One region of the Methylobacterium sp. D54C genome, then DNA from elsewhere that is predicted to be linked to it. Evidence: riboswitches for the same ligand, from Rfam matches in the RefSeq annotation. Region 1 holds a riboswitch; each other region holds the start of a gene.

The links. A riboswitch is a leader RNA that binds a small molecule or an ion and turns the genes downstream of it on or off. The one in region 1 is predicted to bind cobalamin.
Region 2: it holds a riboswitch for cobalamin, as region 1 does, so the genes downstream of both, ACLBYB_RS29460 (TonB-dependent siderophore receptor) here and ACLBYB_RS11785 (CbtB domain-containing protein) in region 1, are expected to answer to the same signal.
Region 3: it holds a riboswitch for cobalamin, as region 1 does, so the genes downstream of both, ACLBYB_RS29430 (TonB-dependent receptor plug domain-containing protein) here and ACLBYB_RS11785 (CbtB domain-containing protein) in region 1, are expected to answer to the same signal.

What each region holds. Positions count from the first base shown of each region.
Region 1 is NZ_JBKFAK010000004.1:104,895-110,312, reverse strand. Features, by position in the region: gene cobW (cobalamin biosynthesis protein CobW) at 1-768, opposite strand, end outside; gene ACLBYB_RS11795 (DUF1636 domain-containing protein) at 765-1,166, opposite strand; gene ACLBYB_RS11790 (CbtA family protein) at 1,159-1,911, opposite strand; gene ACLBYB_RS11785 (CbtB domain-containing protein) at 1,928-2,110, opposite strand; cobalamin riboswitch at 2,146-2,340, opposite strand; gene ACLBYB_RS11780 (discoidin domain-containing protein) at 2,502-3,866, shown strand; gene ACLBYB_RS11775 (S10 family peptidase) at 3,889-5,418, opposite strand, start outside.
Region 2 is NZ_JBKFAK010000031.1:9,034-14,451, forward strand. Features, by position in the region: gene ACLBYB_RS29455 (DUF1624 domain-containing protein) at 1-771, opposite strand, end outside; gene ACLBYB_RS29460 (TonB-dependent siderophore receptor) at 771-2,690, opposite strand; cobalamin riboswitch at 3,010-3,201, opposite strand; gene ACLBYB_RS29465 (hypothetical protein) at 3,368-3,835, opposite strand; gene ACLBYB_RS29470 (LexA family protein) at 4,012-4,440, shown strand; gene ACLBYB_RS29475 (Y-family DNA polymerase) at 4,437-5,418, shown strand, end outside.
Region 3 is NZ_JBKFAK010000031.1:1,489-6,906, reverse strand. Features, by position in the region: gene ACLBYB_RS29445 (cupin domain-containing protein) at 1-1, opposite strand, end outside; gene ACLBYB_RS29440 (catalase family protein) at 401-1,483, opposite strand; gene ACLBYB_RS29435 (catalase family protein) at 1,740-2,804, shown strand; cobalamin riboswitch at 3,101-3,309, shown strand; gene ACLBYB_RS29430 (TonB-dependent receptor plug domain-containing protein) at 3,429-5,418, shown strand, end outside.

The sequences.
Region 1 (5,418 bases):
CACGGTCTCGAAATCGTCGTGGTCATGGTCCTCGCCCTCGCCGTGATGCGAGGGTCGGGCGTCGAGATCGTCCTCGGCGGCCGCGCCGAGGCCGAGCAGCACCCGCGGGTCGATCGCGCCGTTCTCGGTCTCGACCACCTTCACGGCGCGGGGCAGGTGCCCCTCGACCTCGGCGCGGACCCGCGCCCGCGTCGCGGCGTCGATCAGGTCGGCCTTGTTGACGACCACGAGGTCGGCGCAGAGGAGCTGGTCCTCGAACACCTCCTCCAGGGGGTTGTCGTGGTCGACCGACTGGTCGGCGGCCCGCTGGGCCGCCAGGGCCTCCGGATCCTCCGCGAAGGCGCCCGAGGCCACCGCCGGGCCGTCGACCACCGCGACCACGCCGTCGACGGTCACCCGCGAGCGGATCGCCGGCCACTGGAACGCCTGGACCAGCGGCTTCGGCAGGGCGAGGCCGGAGGTCTCGATCAGGATGTGCTCCGGCGGCTCGGCGCGACCGAGAAGGGTCTCTAGCGCCGGCACGAAATCGTCCGCGACCGTGCAGCAGATGCAGCCGTTCGGCAGCTCGACGATGGCGTCCTCGGTGCAGCCCTCGACGCCGCAGGCGGCCAGGAAGGACTTGTCGAAGCCGATGTCGCCGAACTCGTTCACCAGGATCGCGAGGCGGCGCCCCTTGGCGTTCTCCACCACGTGGCGGACGAGGGTCGTCTTGCCGGCCCCAAGGAAGCCGGTGACGATGGTGCAGGGGATCTTGTTCACGAGGGTCATTCCGCGGGCTCCAGGGTGCCGGCGGGGACCGGGCGGGGTTCTGGGAAAGGGGGGATGCGGGCGATCACGCCCTTGCGGAACGCCTCCGGACGCTCGCGCCAGGGCACGATGCCGTCCGGGGTCGCCGCGTAGGCGGCGAGCCCGCCGAGGATGATCTCGGCCGAGGCGGCCGGATCCATGTCGCCGTAGACGTAGGTCCAGCGGTCGGCCGCGGCGACCGCCACGGTGCAGGGCCGCTTGCAGACCGACAGGCACTCCACCGCCTCGACCCGCAGGTCCGGCGTGGCGCCGCTCCGCGCCCGGAGCGCCTCCAGCAGGCGGGCCCCGGCGCGGGGGCCGTCGGGGTCGTCGTCCGGCCGGCGGCAGGTGGTGCAGACGTAGAGAACGGTCTCAGGCACGGGCCGCTCCCCGATCCGCGCCGCGGGCGAAGGCCTGCCACGCCCAGCCGAGCCCCAGCCCGATCAGGATCCAGAACACGAAGCTGATCGCGAGCGACCGCGCGGCGAATTGCGCGGCGAGCGCGGCCGGAAGTTCGGACGCGGCCTCGGGCGCCTGCGGGGCACCGACGACGTGCGGCGCGATGATCAGGACGAGCCCCCCGAGGATCGTGATCAGCGCGCGGCGGATGGTGATCAGGTAGAGCCCCATCCCGGTCGCCGCGGCGGTCATCACCCACCACGCCTGCCGTGTCGCGAGCGGGGCCGCCGCGCTGCCGGGCAGTTCCGGCGGCAGGCCGAGGCCCGGCGCGAGGGCGACGCTGGCGAAGGCGGCCACCGCGAAGGCGAGGCCGACCTGCGGCGTGGGCTCGCGGCCGCAGGCGAGCATCACCGCGCCGAGCAGCAGCGCGTAGCCGACGCCGCCCACGAGGGTCGCGAGCCCGGTGAAGGCCATCCGCGGCAGGCCGGGCGCGGGCTGCCATTCCGGCGCGGCGTCGGGCGCGGCGTGGTCGTGCCCGGCATGGGCCAGCACGATCGGGAACGCCCTGACCGGGAGCGCCTTGGCAGCCCGGTTCGGCGCCTCCTGCTGCTCGTAGCGCTCGGCCGCGACGATCAGCGGCGAGGTCAGCGTGAGTTCGAGGCCCGTCACGATGGCAGCCGCGAAGAAGCCGGCGGCGAGGGCCGCCGACAGGAGCCGGATGATCATCCCTGGTCCGGGGACGTCAGTGGCAGGGGAAGTTCTGGGTGTGCCGGAAATCGTGCGCCGCGTTGTGGAGCGCGATCGCCGGCGAGAAGCCCGCCATGAACAGCAGGCCGAGGCCCAGCACGGCCGCGAGTGCGACGGCGATCGGGCGCTCCGCGGCGCGGGTGCCGGCGGCGACGGGGGCGAGGGTTTGCGTCGTCATCAGAAGCGTCTCCAGCCGCCCCACCGGCGGCATTGCGGGATCCTGTCGCGACGGCAGGTCTCCTGGCTCGCGGCTCGGCGCGCCCACCGCCTTCCCGGATCGCTCCGGTGGCGCTTGGCGGGCGCTCGCCGCTCACAGTTGCGGGGGCAGCCGCGGAATCGGGGCTTCAAACCCCTCACCGCATTCCCTTTTCACCCCGTCTCCGGGGCACCGTCGCCCGGCCGTTGTAGACGCATGACCGCCGGGACACAACGGAGCGGCGCCGGATCGCGGCCGTTTCCCGCGCCCGCCCCGCGATCGGGGCGGGCTTGACGGCCGCGCCCCGGAGCGGGCACCGCCGCACCCGATACCCGCCCGGCCCCGGCGCGGGCGCTGAACTCCCGGAGACCCGATGGCCCCGACAGACGATCCGACCCCGGTCCTCGTCGATCTCGCGGCCGGCCGTGAGCCGCGGATCGTCTCCGATGCGGGCACGGGAACGACGTGGCTCGAGGTCGACCTCGGCGGCCGCTTCCCGATCCATTCCGTCGCCCTGCGGCCGGGGGAGGGGGCGGTTCCCGCGGAGCCCGGCGACGTCGCGGTGGCGGTCTCGCAGGACGGCGTGACGTGGGCCGAGCCGGACCTCGCCGGCTGGACCGCGACCTCGGACGCCCTCGTCGCCGCGATCGTCCCCGACGAGCGGGCCTGGGCGCGCGCGGTCCGGATCGCCGCGCCCGAACCGGCCCGGATCGCCGGCATCGGCATCCGAGCCGACGAGGCCGCGGTCGACCTGATCGCGCTGCGGGCGATGCTCGGCCTCGACGTGACGCTCCTGAACGAGAAGCCCGGCGCCAACGTCTACGTCACCTACGCGCTCCAGTCGGCGCCCGACCGCGCCAGCCATGCCCTGGTCGGCCTGTCGCTGTTCGAGAACGGCGCCTTCGGCAACTGCCTCGTCCAGTACATCATCGCGGTGTCCATCGCGAAGTCGCTCAACCTGAAATACATCAAGGTGCCCAAGGTCGACCGCAGCAAGGTGATCTTCCTGACCGAGCGGCTGACCTGCGACGGCATCACCTTCATCCCGCCGGACGAGCCGCTGCCGGCGGACGGCTACTTCCTGTCGGGCCTGTATTTCGACCCGACGCAGTTCGAGCGCGTGACCGCGCTGCGGGGGCCGACGGATTCGCGCGCGATCGTGCAGAGCGTGATCCGGCCGCTGTTCAACGGCCTGCCGAAGAGCTTCCCGGTGAAGCCCCACGACCAACTCCTGATCCACATCCGGTCGGGCGACATCTTCAGCACCTGGGTCGATCCGCACTATCCGCAGCCGCCCTTCGCGTTCTACCGGATGGTCATCGACCGGCTCATGGCCGAGCGTCGGATCCGCTCGGTCAAGCTCGTCTTCGAGAACAGACTGAACCCGGTCATCGCCGAGGTGGAGGCGTACGCCGAGCGGCGCGGGTTGCCGGTGGAGATCCAGAGCGAGTCGCTGATCTCCGACGTCGCGGCGCTCGTGAACGGCCGCTACCTCGTCTTCGGGCTGGGGACCTTCGGGCCGGGGATCTGCCACCTCTCGGACCACGTCGAGCAGGTCTTCTACTTCGCGTCGAACTGGCCGCAGGGCTTCCAGTCGATCCCCACCATCGGGAAGGTGGTCGAGGTCCGCGATCTCGAGGGCCGCTACATGAAGGTCGGCGAGTGGCAGAACACCGACGCGCAGCGCCGGACGATGGTGGATTACCCGGCCGAGGCCCTCGCCTTCGACGACGCGTGACCGGCTTGGCGGGCCGGAGGCGCTACGGCGCCGTCCGGAGATGCTCGGCGGGGGCTCCGGCCGGACGGGTCGAGCCGGCGTCGCGCACCTTCAGGGCGTCCGTGTACATCCGCTCCACGTCCGTCCGGAAGGCGGCGCGCGAGTCCGGTCGCGTGTAGAACATGTGCCCGCCCGGATAGACCGCGAGGCTCAGGCGGCCGGCGGCGTAGGCGGGGACCTGCGCCAGCAGGAGCTTCGAGGCGAAGTAGGGCGTCACCAGGTCGGTGAAGCCGTGCGCCACGAGGACGCGCATGTGCCCGTCGAGCGCCAGATCGCCCTTCAGGTTCGACAGGACCTCGGGTGCCTGCCGGCCCGAGCCCCAGTTCCAGCCGCGATTGACGGCGTTGTTCAGGAGCTCGTAGCGCATGTTGGTCACCGGCCATTTCAGCGTCCGCGCGTAGAGGTCGAGCATCGCGCTCGTCAGCGGTGCCTGGAGGGCGGTGAGCTGGGGATCCTCGAAGCTCGACTGGGCGGCGTCCGGGTTCGGGTCCCAGCCGGTGATGCCGGTGTCGTAGGCGCTGGTCACGCGGCCCTCGGCGCGGTCGATCTCGCGCTGGACGCTCCGGGTCGAGAGGCGCGCCGCCTGGGCACGCACCAGGGCGGGGTCGAGACCGACGAGGGGCGCGACCTTCTCGGTCATCCGGGCGACGGCGGCCGTGTCGCTCGGCCCCTTGAGCAGGTCGCTCAGGTACGGGCCCGAGGCGTAGGCCTCCGCGTCGCCGAGCAGGGTTGGCGTCGGCACCGTGCCGGCCCGCTCGAGCGCGCCCGCCGCCAGCGAGGGCAGCTTCAGCACGTAGCCCCACGGGTTGGCCCGCGGCGTCTCCAGCCACGCGAAATCGAGCACCGGCGAGAGCAGCACCATGCCGGACAGGCCGACGCCGATCTCCTCCTGGAGCTTCTCGGCGATCAGCGGGCCGCGGAAGCCGCCGTAGCTCTCGCCGACGAAGAATTTCGGGCTCGCCATGCGGTCGTTGACGCGCAGGTAGCGCGCGATGGTCGCCGCCAGAGTCGAGGCGTCGGAATCGATCGACCAGTAGGCCTTGCCGTTCCCGTCCGCGGCCCGGCTGTACCCGGTCCCCACGGGATCGAGGAAGATGAGGTCGGTGAAGCCGAGCCACGTCCCGTCGTTGGGCGTCAGCGTCACCGGCTGCGACGGGCTGATGCTGTCGCCGCCGACCGGCAGCCGCCAGGGCCCGATCGCCCCGATATTGAGATAGGCCGAGGCGGCGCCCGGGCCGCCATTGACCGCGAAAGTGACGGGACGCTCCCGGCCGGCCTGCGGCGCCATCGTGTAGGCGACGTAGGCGATCTCGGCCTGCAGCTTGCCCGCCTCGTCGACGAGGGGCAGGCTGCCGGCGGTGGCGGTGAAGTCGAGGGTCCGGCCGTCCGGCAGCGTCACGCTCTGCTTGGTCGTCGAATCGGGCGGCAGGCGGCGCCCCTCCGGGCCGCGCTGCGCCGGTTTGCTCTCCGCGGGATGGCCGTGCGGCGCGTCCTGGGCGAGGGCCACTGTGGG
Region 2 (5,418 bases), on a different contig from region 1:
GCCGTAGCCGTTCACCAGACGCAGCAACGCGAAGCCGACCAGCATTGTGATGCCGACTGTAGCGAAACGGCGCTCGCGCGTACCTGTGGCGACGCCGGGCAGGAACCACGGACCGATGGCGTAGCCGAGCGCGATGACCCCGATCCAGGGAAGCACCGGGTAGGTCGTCTTGGCCACCAGACCGAATGGGAGCGCGATGACGTCGCGCTGGTGCAGCATGGCCCAGGCGGCGAAGAAGGGGTCATCGGGCCGGAGTTGGATCGGGTCGAGGAGATTGTGCCCGCAAACGATCAGCGTCCCGACCGCGAATAACGCCGAGCGCGGCAGGCCGATCATCGCCGCCAGGACGATCATGCACACGCCGATGCACCAGATCACCTGAAGCCAAAGCGTCGGGCTGGCGACGCCCCAGTACAGCTCCGAGAGGTAGAAGACCTCCAGAGCCATCAGCACGAGGCCGCGCTTCACGAGGTAGGCGCGCGTCTCCGCCAGGGTGTGCCGGGTGCTGAACAGGTACGCTGCCACCCCCGTCAGCGCGATGAAGATCGGCGCGCACAGGCTGACCGCGAGGCGCGCGAGATACAGGCCCGGCAGGGCGGTCCTGGCATCCATTGGGTCGGCGACCGGCACGTGCAGGAACCAGGTTTCACGCAGGTGGTCGAGGAGCATCAGCACCATTACCAGCCCGCGCAGGGCATCGATTGAGACGATGCGTCCGGTCAGGGCCGATTTCTCTGTCGACTCTTCCAGCGTTCTCGGATGCACGCTCATCAGAAGCGCGCCGTCATGCTGACGGTCACCCGCCGGGGCTCGCCGACGCCGACCCAGAAGGCGTTGTAGGAGCGTTCGTAGTAGGTCTCGTCGAAGATGTTATCGACGTTGAGCCCGAAGCGCAGGTTCTCGTAGCGGTAGTAGGCCAGGGCGTCGGTCAGCACGTAACCCGGGAGCCGGAACCGCTCGTTGCCGCTGTCCCCGAGACGCGAGCCGACGGCCCGGACGCCGCCGCCGAAGCCGAAGCCCTTCCAGTCGCCGGCCTGGACCTCATAGACGCCGAGCAGGCTGCCGGAGTGGCGCGGGATGTTGAGGAGCGGCGAGCCGACCCGCAGGACCTCGTCGCGGGTCACCGCTGCGTCGATGAAGGCGTAACCGCCGATCACCCGGAACTCGGGCGTCACCTGTCCGACGAAGCTTAGGTCGAAGCCCTGGCTCCGCACCGCCCCGGCGGCGATCTGGAAGAAGAAGTCCCTCGGGTCGGTCGTGAGGACGTTCTCCTTCTCGATGTGGAAGGCCGCGCCGGTCACGCTCAACCCGGTGAAGAGGTCGAGCTTGACGCCTGCCTCGTAGCCGAAGCCGGTCTCGGGGGCGAAGGGTCGTGTCGCAATGTCGAAGCCGGTGTTAGGCCGGAACGAGGCCGCCACGTTGCTGTAGAACGAGAGGAAGGACAGCGGCTGGTAGACGAGACCCGCACGCGGTGAGAAGCCGGTCCGGTCCTGCTCCGTGCGCTCGTTGCCAACCTTGTCGCGGAAGGTCTGGTTGTAGAAGTCGGTTCGGTTGCCGAGGAGCAGCCTCCACTCGGGGCTCAGCGCGATCTGGTCCTGCACGTAGACGGCGGTGTTCCCGACGTTCTCGCTCGCGCTGTAGCGCCGCGTAAAGGGCGGCTTGGGCTGGCCGTAGACCGGGTTGAACAGGTCGATGGCGAAGGGGTCGAGCCGCGGCGTCGAGCGCAGCAGGTTCTCGGTGCTGTTGTAGCGCTCGTGCTCAAGGCCGAGCAGCACGGTGTGGGCGAACGGCCCGGTGTCGAAGTGCCCCACGAGCTCGGCCTGACCGATGGCCACGCCCCACGTGAAGTCGTGCCGGCGGAACTCGCGCAGCAGGGTGCGCCCGTCGTCGAGAAGGCCGGTCGCGCCGGTCTGCAGGCCGGTCAGGCTGCCGGTGTTGAAGTGGCCGGCGACCCTGAGCTGCCAGTCGGCATTGAAGGCGTGATCGAGGCGGATCTGCAGGATCCCGGCTTCTGACACGGAGTCGTCGCCCGGCTCACCGAAGAAGCGGGAGCGCGGTACGAGGCCAAGGCGGTTGTTCACCGCCACCGTCCCGCGGTCGAAGGTCTGGCGGTTGCGCAGGTACTGCGCCTCGACGGTCAACTTGGTGTCCGGGCTGATCAGCCAGCTCACCACGGGCGCAGCCAGGACGCGGTCGCCGTCGACGAAATCGCGGAAGCTGTCCTGCCTCGCGAGCGCGCCGTTGAAGCGGTAGAGGACGGTGCCTTCCTCGTTCAGTGGCCCGCCGGCGTCGACGGTGGTGCGTGCCGTTCCGAAGCTCCCGAACAGCGTGCCCATTTCGACGAAGGGCAAGGCCACGGGCTGCTTGGTCAGGATGTTGATGGTGCCGCCCGGGTCGCTGCGTCCATAGAGTGCCCCGCTCGGTCCCTTGAGCACCTCGATGGACTGCACGTTCTGGGTGTCCGGCGCGCCGTTGTAGCCCCGGGCAATGTTGAAGCCGTTGAAGAAGATATCCTGGGTGGCGAAGCCGCGCACCGAGTAGAGCGCGAGGTTCTGGGCGCCGAAATCGTTCTGCTTGCCGACTCCCGGAACGTAGTCGAGGGCGCGCTCGACGCGCGTGGCGGCGGTGTCCCGCAGGACCTCCTGGGGCACGACGTCGACCTGCTGGGGCAGCGAGAGCCGCGGCGTCACGGTCTTCGTCCCGCTGTAGAGATCCTTGACTTGGTAGGTCGGTGCGGCGGTGTAGCTGCCCTCGACCGAGAGCGGATCGAGAACCACAGCGGCCGCTGCCTCGGCAGGGTCTCCCTGGGCCAGCGTCGGAGATGCGCCCGGAAGGGTAAGCGCGAGCGTGGCGACGCATGCGCGAAACCGCCTTTTGGAAATCGAACGGTACACAGGCCTAGGACCTCGGGACGGCAGTGGCACGTCACCGCGAACGAGGCCTCGCCAGCCGCGCTGGCGCACGGCCGTCTCGACACCCGTCAGGACCACCCCGCCCGACGCGTTTCGCGTGTGACCACGGCTGACGGCAGGTCTCCTGGCTCGCGGGTCGCCGCCCTCGCACCGTCTTCCCGGGGTGACCCAGTGACATGGTGGTGAAGGGCTCGCCGCTTACAGTTGCGGGGGCAGCCGTGGCTTCGGGGATAGCCCCAACCACGTTCCCTTTTGATCCCCGGAGGGAACCGTCAAGGTTGAGCTACGCTTCACGAGAATGTGAGTCAACGCACCGGCTGCTGCCGTTCGACCGGCTCCTGTGAAAGGGCACGCGTGAGGTCGAGGTGACCTGAGTTGCGTCGGCGGAGTGATGACACCTCAAGCTATCCCTGGGCGGGATCGGGAACGCGCGGCGACGGCGCCAACAGGCTCGCCTACTCGACCTTCAGCCGCTTGGCTGCAGCGGGGCAAAGCATCTTGAACTGCTCGACCATGGGCGGCATGCCCGACGCGCACGAGGTGTCGGCGTCAGCCCCGACTGGGAAGCGGGCCTTCCTGACCTGCCCATCGCTGTAACGGTAGCCGACCGTGCCGGTTCGGCAGTTCGCCTCCGCGGTCATCGTGGCTCGGCCTTCGCTCCGTAAGTAATTCGCGACACACTGAGCCGTCGTGAGCTTGCCACCGAACTGCTTGGTTTCCCCGCCGGGGTCGCGTTCGCAATACTCCTGCAGGTCGGCCTTGGTGACGATGCCGCGCATCGTGGCCCGCGCCGTATCGATGCCGTCGCGCTCGACGACCGTGCCGTTCCAGCCTTTGCAGGAGGCGAGCGGGAAATCCCCCGCCGCCAGCGTCGGCGTCACCAAAAAGGGCAAGGCCGCAAGCGCGTAAACGGTGATCCTCAATGGCGTTCCTCCGGCGCGGTCTAGACCGAAGCGGCTCTGACGGTATCTCTTCGGCAAGCGCCAATTCCATTTATCCACAGGCGTCCACACCGGCTCATTGTCGCAAGCTCGGCCGCTTGCGAGGAACCGCCGCCGCATGTTCCTATTTTGTTCTGTTAGATTCGCGGAGCAAAAACATGCAAGCCAGCGGCATTACCATTGGCCTGCCCATGCCGGTGCCCCTCCTGGCTCGACCAGTCAGGGCGGGCTTCCCCAGCCCGGCGGACGATTTCATCGAGGACGAGATCGACCTTCAGCGTCTGCTCATCGCCAACCGGCCGGCGACCTTCCTGGTGCGGGTGGCGGGCGACAGCATGGTGCTGGCCCGCCTTTTCGACGGAGACCTCGCGGTGGTCGACCGCTCGCTCACGCCGCGAAACGGCGACATCGTCGTGGTCGATATCGACGGCGAGCGCTCCTTCAAGGTCTGGCGCCGCCAGGGGCATCGGGTGCACCTGGCTTTCGCCAATCCCCGTTTTCCGGAGTTCCGGCTTTCTCCCGGAGCAGAGGTGGAGGTCTGGGGCGTCGTCTCCGGCTCGATCAACCCGAGGCGCCGGAGCGAGTGAGCGCCCGGGCCTACGCCCTCTCCGACGGCAACTCGTTCTATTGCTCCTGCGAGCGCGTGTTCGACGCCCGCTTGGCCCGCGTGCCCGTGATCGTGCTGAGCAACAACGACGGCTGCGCCATCGCCCGCACCGCCGAGGCCAAGGCCCTCGGCATCCGCATGGGAGAGCCGTACTTCAAGATCCGCGACATGTGCCGGTCCCGGGGCGTGCGAGTCTACTCGTCGAACTATGCTCTGTACGGCGACATGTCCGCCCGGGTGAACACGGTCTACCGGGGCTTCTCTCCGCGCATCGAGATCTACTCCATCGACGAAAGCTTCCTCGACCTGTCCGACGTCCGGGAGCGGGACCGAGTGCCGCTCGCTCGGGACATGCGTGAGACCGTGCGAGCCTGGACTGGCATCCCGACCTGCGTCGGGATCGGCCCGACCAAGACGCTGGCGAAGCTCGCCAACCACGTCGCCAAGAAGGTGCCGGAGCTCGGCGGGGTTTGCGACCTGACAGACCCGGTCCAGTACGAGCACTGGATGGTCCGCATCCCGCCCGAGGACATCTGGGGCGTCGGACCGGCCAACGCCCGCAAGCTGGAGGCCCTGGGCTGCGAGAGCGTCGCCGACGTGCGCGACCTCGACACCCGGGCGGTGCGCAAGGCCATGACCGTGGTCGGGGAGCGGCTCGTCATGGAATTGCGGGGCATGGCCTGCCTCGACCTGGAGGAGGTCGCACCGACCCGGAAGGGCTGCGCGGTGACCCGCAGTTTCTCCGACCGCGTCGAGGACCTCGCTACCATGGAACAGGCCGTCGCCACCCACGCCGCCAGGCTGGGCGAGAAGCTGCGCGCCGGGGGCCTCGGGACCGACCACGTCACGGTCTTCTTCCACACATCCGAGCACGACCGGGACCGGCCGCAGCGGTCGGTCTCGTCGGTGGTGACCCTGCCGGAGGCGTCGAACGACACCCTCGTGCTCGTGAAGGCCT
Region 3 (5,418 bases), on a different contig from region 1:
TGGATCGTCCCCCCGCCCGTTCGCGACAGGCTCGACGACCAGTTAGCGCACAATCGAGTCTCGGCTACCCTGGCGGTGTTGAGGGCCATCGTCTCGCTCACCCGCAATGCGCGCAAAGGACGCGTCGGCTAGATCGTTGATCAAGCCTTCGGTGAAATACTTCCTGTAAGACTGGCCTCCAGTTGTCAGTAGTCGCATGTTGTGCGGCCGTTGCTTGTGAATATGCTGTAAAGTACAGGTAATTTCGGCAAAAGGCGCCATCCGAAGGCGCAAGCCACGTAGCTGGTCCCGCCTCCGCCGTGCCGAGGCCGAAGCCCCTCCTGAAATCGTCGAGGCTTTCAGCGTCCCTTATGTTGACGGGACTGCTGTCGGTCCATCCGAGACGCTGAAGGAGTCCGTTTCAGGCCGGGATGCTCTCCGGCGATGCGGTGTTCTCGGCGGTCACGCCGTTCTCCCGGTGGCGGAAATCGCTCAGCGCCTGGTAGACCTGAAGCCGCGCCCGCATCACCGAACCCAGCGGCTGGTGCGCCGCCAGGCTGTGCGCGGGACGGAAGGTCATCACCTCGTCGAAGTAGCGGACCCGCTCGGGAGAATAGGCGTCCTGCCGGGGCAGGCGGATCATCGCCACCGTGCGGTACAGGCTGACCGCGACCGGCCAGTCGACCGAGGCATCCTCGATGGGCTGGCGCTCGGCGTCGGCCCAGAGCTGCGCCTTCAGGTCGTAGACCACCTCGTTGTCGCGGAAGAACGCCGCCGCCGCGTGGCGGAAGCCATCCTCGTCCCCGTGCGGATCAAGCCGCCATTCGGCGAGGTCCCGTTGGGCAGGCGAAGCCGGGACCGCCCCGAGCTTGGCGACGTAGTCGCCGAAGCGCATCGGCGCTTGGCTGAAGTAGCTGTCGGCGAGCGGATGGCTGTAGGGATGGCCGAGGAAATCGGCCAAGGCGCTCTCGGTGCCGAACGCGTGCAGCACTCGGTTGAGGTTGCGGGCCGTGGCCGCGACGGCACTCTTCACGCCCTCTGGCAAGCCAGTCGATTTCCCGATGACCGTGCCGTCGCGCAGGAAGCCCGCCGCGGTGCCCGACGGGAAGGTCGTGCCGGTGGCGAGTACGAAGTCCTGAGTATCGACGTCGTGCCCGGGAAGCTTCTCGCCCGGCACCCCGAAGACCTTGATCGACATGCCGCGGTGGGTCGATACCCGGTCGCCCAGGATCTCCCCAGGCCCTTGCGCGAAGCGCACCGCCACCTTGTGCGTACCCGGCCTGGCAAACAGGCCTTGCGCGAGTTCCGGGGGCAAGTTCTCCGGAACGACCAACTCCCCGACGACGCAGGCTGAGCTCTTGGCGTGGCTCGCGCGCACCGCGCGGTGCTCGCGCTTCTCCACGACCTGCGACTGCTGGGTCATCCCCTGGATGATGCCGTCGATGGACTTCTGCTCGTCCGGGGCGGGCGTCTCGATGTCGGGGGCGTAGCGAAGGAATGTCATCGGCGTATCCTCGACGTGTCGTCCGCCTGCGGGGTGATTGCACGAAGGCTAGGATCGGGACGCGGGGTCCGAAGGCTGCCGGATCATGGCCACGCCTTGGCAGAGAGAAAGACCGCATTGGAGACAAGCCGCGCCGGCCCCCTGCCGTTCCCCACCTTAGTTCATGGGCGATTGAATGCCGCACAACCCGGAACGTCGCCGGGTGAGCGGGCGTTCGGTCCTGGCCGTCAGCGGGAGACAGACCTTGCGATCACCGGTGCGATACACTCCCGACGTCGAGGCGGTGCTGCCGGACGAAGGGCATACCATCGAGCAGCTCAACCAGACCTTCGATAAGATCCTGAACCGGGTCGCGGAGCATTCGGGCCATGCCGTGCGCTCGGTCCACGCGAAGTCGCATGGCATCCTCGAAGGGGCTCTGACGATCGATGCGGGCCTGCCCCCCGAGCTGGCCCAGGGCCTGTTCGCCACTCCCGGCCAGCATAAGGTCTACATGCGGTTGTCGACCAACGCCGGCGACATCCTTCCCGATGCGGTCTCCCTGCCCCGAGGCCTCGCCCTCAAAGTGCTGGACGTCGACGGCGAGCGCCTGCCGGATGCGGAGGGGACGACCCAGAACTTCATCATGGTCAACGGCAAGGTGTTCCAGGCACCGAACGCCGAGAAGTTTCTGGGCAGCCTCAAGCTGCTGGCCGGCACCACGGACCGCGCCGAGGGGCTGAAGGTCGCCGCCTCCACGGTCCTGCGCGGGGTCAACAAGGCCCTGCATGCGGTGGGCATCGACAGCCCCACCATCGGCTCTCTCGGTGGCGCGCCCAATGTCGATCCGCTCGGCGAGACCTACTACAGCCTGACCCCGTTCCGGTATGGCGCCTACATCGCCAAGTTCTCGCTGGCCCCCGTCGCGCCAGCTCTGACCGCCCTGACCGGCACCGAGATCGATGCCTCCGGCCGCCCGAACGCCATCCGCGAAACCGTACAGTCTGAGATGATCGGCATCGCCGGCGAGTGGGAATTCCGCGTGCAGCTCTGTCGCGACCTTGAGCGCCAGCCGGTCGAGGACCCGACGGTGGAGTGGAAGGAGGACGAGGCACCGTTCCAGCGGGTCGGGATTGTCCAGGTTCAGCCGCAGGACAGTTGGGACCCTGCACGGGTCCAGGCAGTGGACGAGGAGATGCGGTTCAGCGTGTGGACAGGCCTCGCAGCGCACCGACCTCTTGGCAACATCAACCGCGCCCGCAACGCCCCCTATCGGCATTCGGCCGAGTTCCGTGAGCGGTTCAACCGCTGCCCGCTCCACGAGCCGAGTGCGGTGCGCTGAAGAGACATCCTGAAGTTGCAGATGCTGCAGATCTCAGATCGAGCACAACGGCGATGTCTGCTTCACCGCTAATCCGCTCAAAACCAGACAGGCAGAAACCCACCCTGAGCCGACATGCACGTGTGTACGAGTAGTAGCCGCGCCTGGCGTCGCGCTGAAGGCGGCCTCGACGGGATCGGGCTCTTAGGCGCCCCGCGGCCACTTACGCATGAGGTATCGAAGAAGCGACTGCCTCCCCTCGAACGCCACACATCTGAACAAGGTGTTTCCCTGCGTTGACGGATGGACGCATCGCAGCCTAGCTTGAGTGTGACGGTTCCCCTCGGGGATCAAAAGGGAACGCGGTGAGGTCACGCCCGTGAGGGCTCGGCCGATGCCGCGGCTGCCCCCGCAACTGTAAGCGGCGAGTCCTTCATCACGACGTCACTGGGCGGCCTCGCCCGGGAAGACGATGAGAGGGCGACGACCCGCGAGCCAGGAGACCTGCCGTCAGCCGTGGTCACACGCGGAGCTTGCCGGGCGGGGTGTCCTGGGAGGTGTCGCGGCGCCGTGGTTCCCTTGAGGACGCGGCCGCCGAGGCCTCGTTCGCGGTGACGTGCCACAGCCGTCACCCGAGGCCGTCCCTTGTCCTGCTTCCTCTCTCCCGCGCTCAGGCGTGCGCTCGTTTCGTCCTGCATCGGCAGCGCGGTTCTTTCTGCCTCGCCGGTCCTGGCCCAGCAGGTGGCCGCTCCCTTCGCCGATGCCCCCCGGCAAGCGGCTGCGGCCGAGGCCGCGGTCAGCCTCGCCGAGATCTCGGTCTCGGCCACCGGATTGCCGACGCCCATCGCCGCCACAGGTTCGAGCGTCACGGTCCTGACCGACCGCGTGCTCGAAGACCAGCAACGGCGCACCGTGCCGGACGCCCTGCAACAGGTGCCCGGCCTCAACGTGGTGCAGACGGGCGGCCCCGGCGGGCAGACCTCGGTGTTCATCCGCGGCGCGAACTCGAACCAGACCAAGGTCCTGATCGACGGCATCGACGCCACGGACCCCTCAAACCCGAACGGCTCGTTCGACTTCGGTCAGTTGTTGACCGACGACCTATCCCGCATCGAGGTCCTGCGCGGGCCGCAGAGCGGCCTGTACGGCAGCGACGCCATCGGCGGCGTGATCTCCTTCACGACCAAGCGGGGCGAGGGGCCGACGCGCGTGACCCTGCGGACCGAGGGCGGATCGTTCGGTACCTTCAACCAGTTCGGCCGCATCAGCGGGGCGCAGGACGGCTTCGACTACTCGGTGTCGATCCAGCACTTCCGAGCGGCCGCGACGCCGGTCACGCCGCGCGACCTCGTGCCCTTCGGCCGCCCGATCCACCCAAACTACTACGACAACGAGACGGTCTCGGCGAAGCTCGGCTACCAGTTCACCGACACGTTCCGGGTCAACTCGACCACGCGGTTCATCAATTCGCGCCTGCTGTTCACCGGCACGGACTTCAGCACCTTCCCGGCCTTTCCGTCCGCGGTCCGCAGCGCCGCCGACGTGCAGCAGCTCTACACCCGCAACGAGGCCGAATGGACGCCCATTGTCGGCTTTCACAACATCTTCGCGATCAACTACTCGAACCTGTTCAATCGCCAGCAGCAGAACGAGTACGACCCGTTCGCCATCCAGCCGACGACCGGCCTCGGCGAGCGCCTGCGCTACGAGTATCGTGGCGACTACCTTCTCTCGCCCGGCAACCTCGTCCTGTTCGGAGCGCAGCGAGACGAGGAGAGCCTGCTGACGATTGATCCGAACGCATTCGGTGCCGGCACCCTCAGGGCACGCAACGGCAACACAGCCGGCTACGGCGAGGTGCAACTGACGCCCTTCGACCGCGCCGCCCTCGTGGTCAACATCCGCCACGACGAGAACGACCAGTTCGGCCCCGCCACCACGTTTCGCGTCGCGCCGAGCTACATCCTGCCCGGCACCGAGACGCGCCTGAAGGGCAGTGTCGGCACCGGCTTCAAGGCACCGACCCTCAGCCAGCTCTACCAGAACTTCCCAGCGTCCAACTTCTTCGGCAACCCGAACCTCAAGCCGGAGGAGAGCTTCGGGTTCGACGGCGGTTTGGAACAGCCGCTCGGCGAGCGCGTGCTCATCGGCGCGACCTACTACCAGAACGACTTCAGGAACCTGATCAACACCAACGCGACCTTCACGTCGAACGTCAACGTCGGACGGGCGACGACCTACGGGGCGGAAGCCTTCGTCTCGGTCCGGTTCACGGACACGCTGTCGGGCCGGATCGACTACACCAACACGGTCTCGAAGGATGAGATCGCCAACCAGGAGCTGCTTCGCCGGCCCCGGCATAAGGGCAGCGCGAACGTCTTCTGGAACCCTCTGCCGGGCCTGACCATCACCGGGACCCTGATCGTGCTCGGACCGTTCGTCGACGGCAACCGGGACTTCTCAGTGCCGCGGCTAAAGAACCCCGGCTTCACGGTCGTGAACCTGTCGGCCAACTACGACATCAACGAGAACGTCGGCCTGTTCGTCCGGGTCGATAACCTGTTCGACCGCCGCTACGAGAACCCGACCGGCTATCTCGGCCCGGGCCTCGCCGCCTACGGCGGCGTGCGCCTCA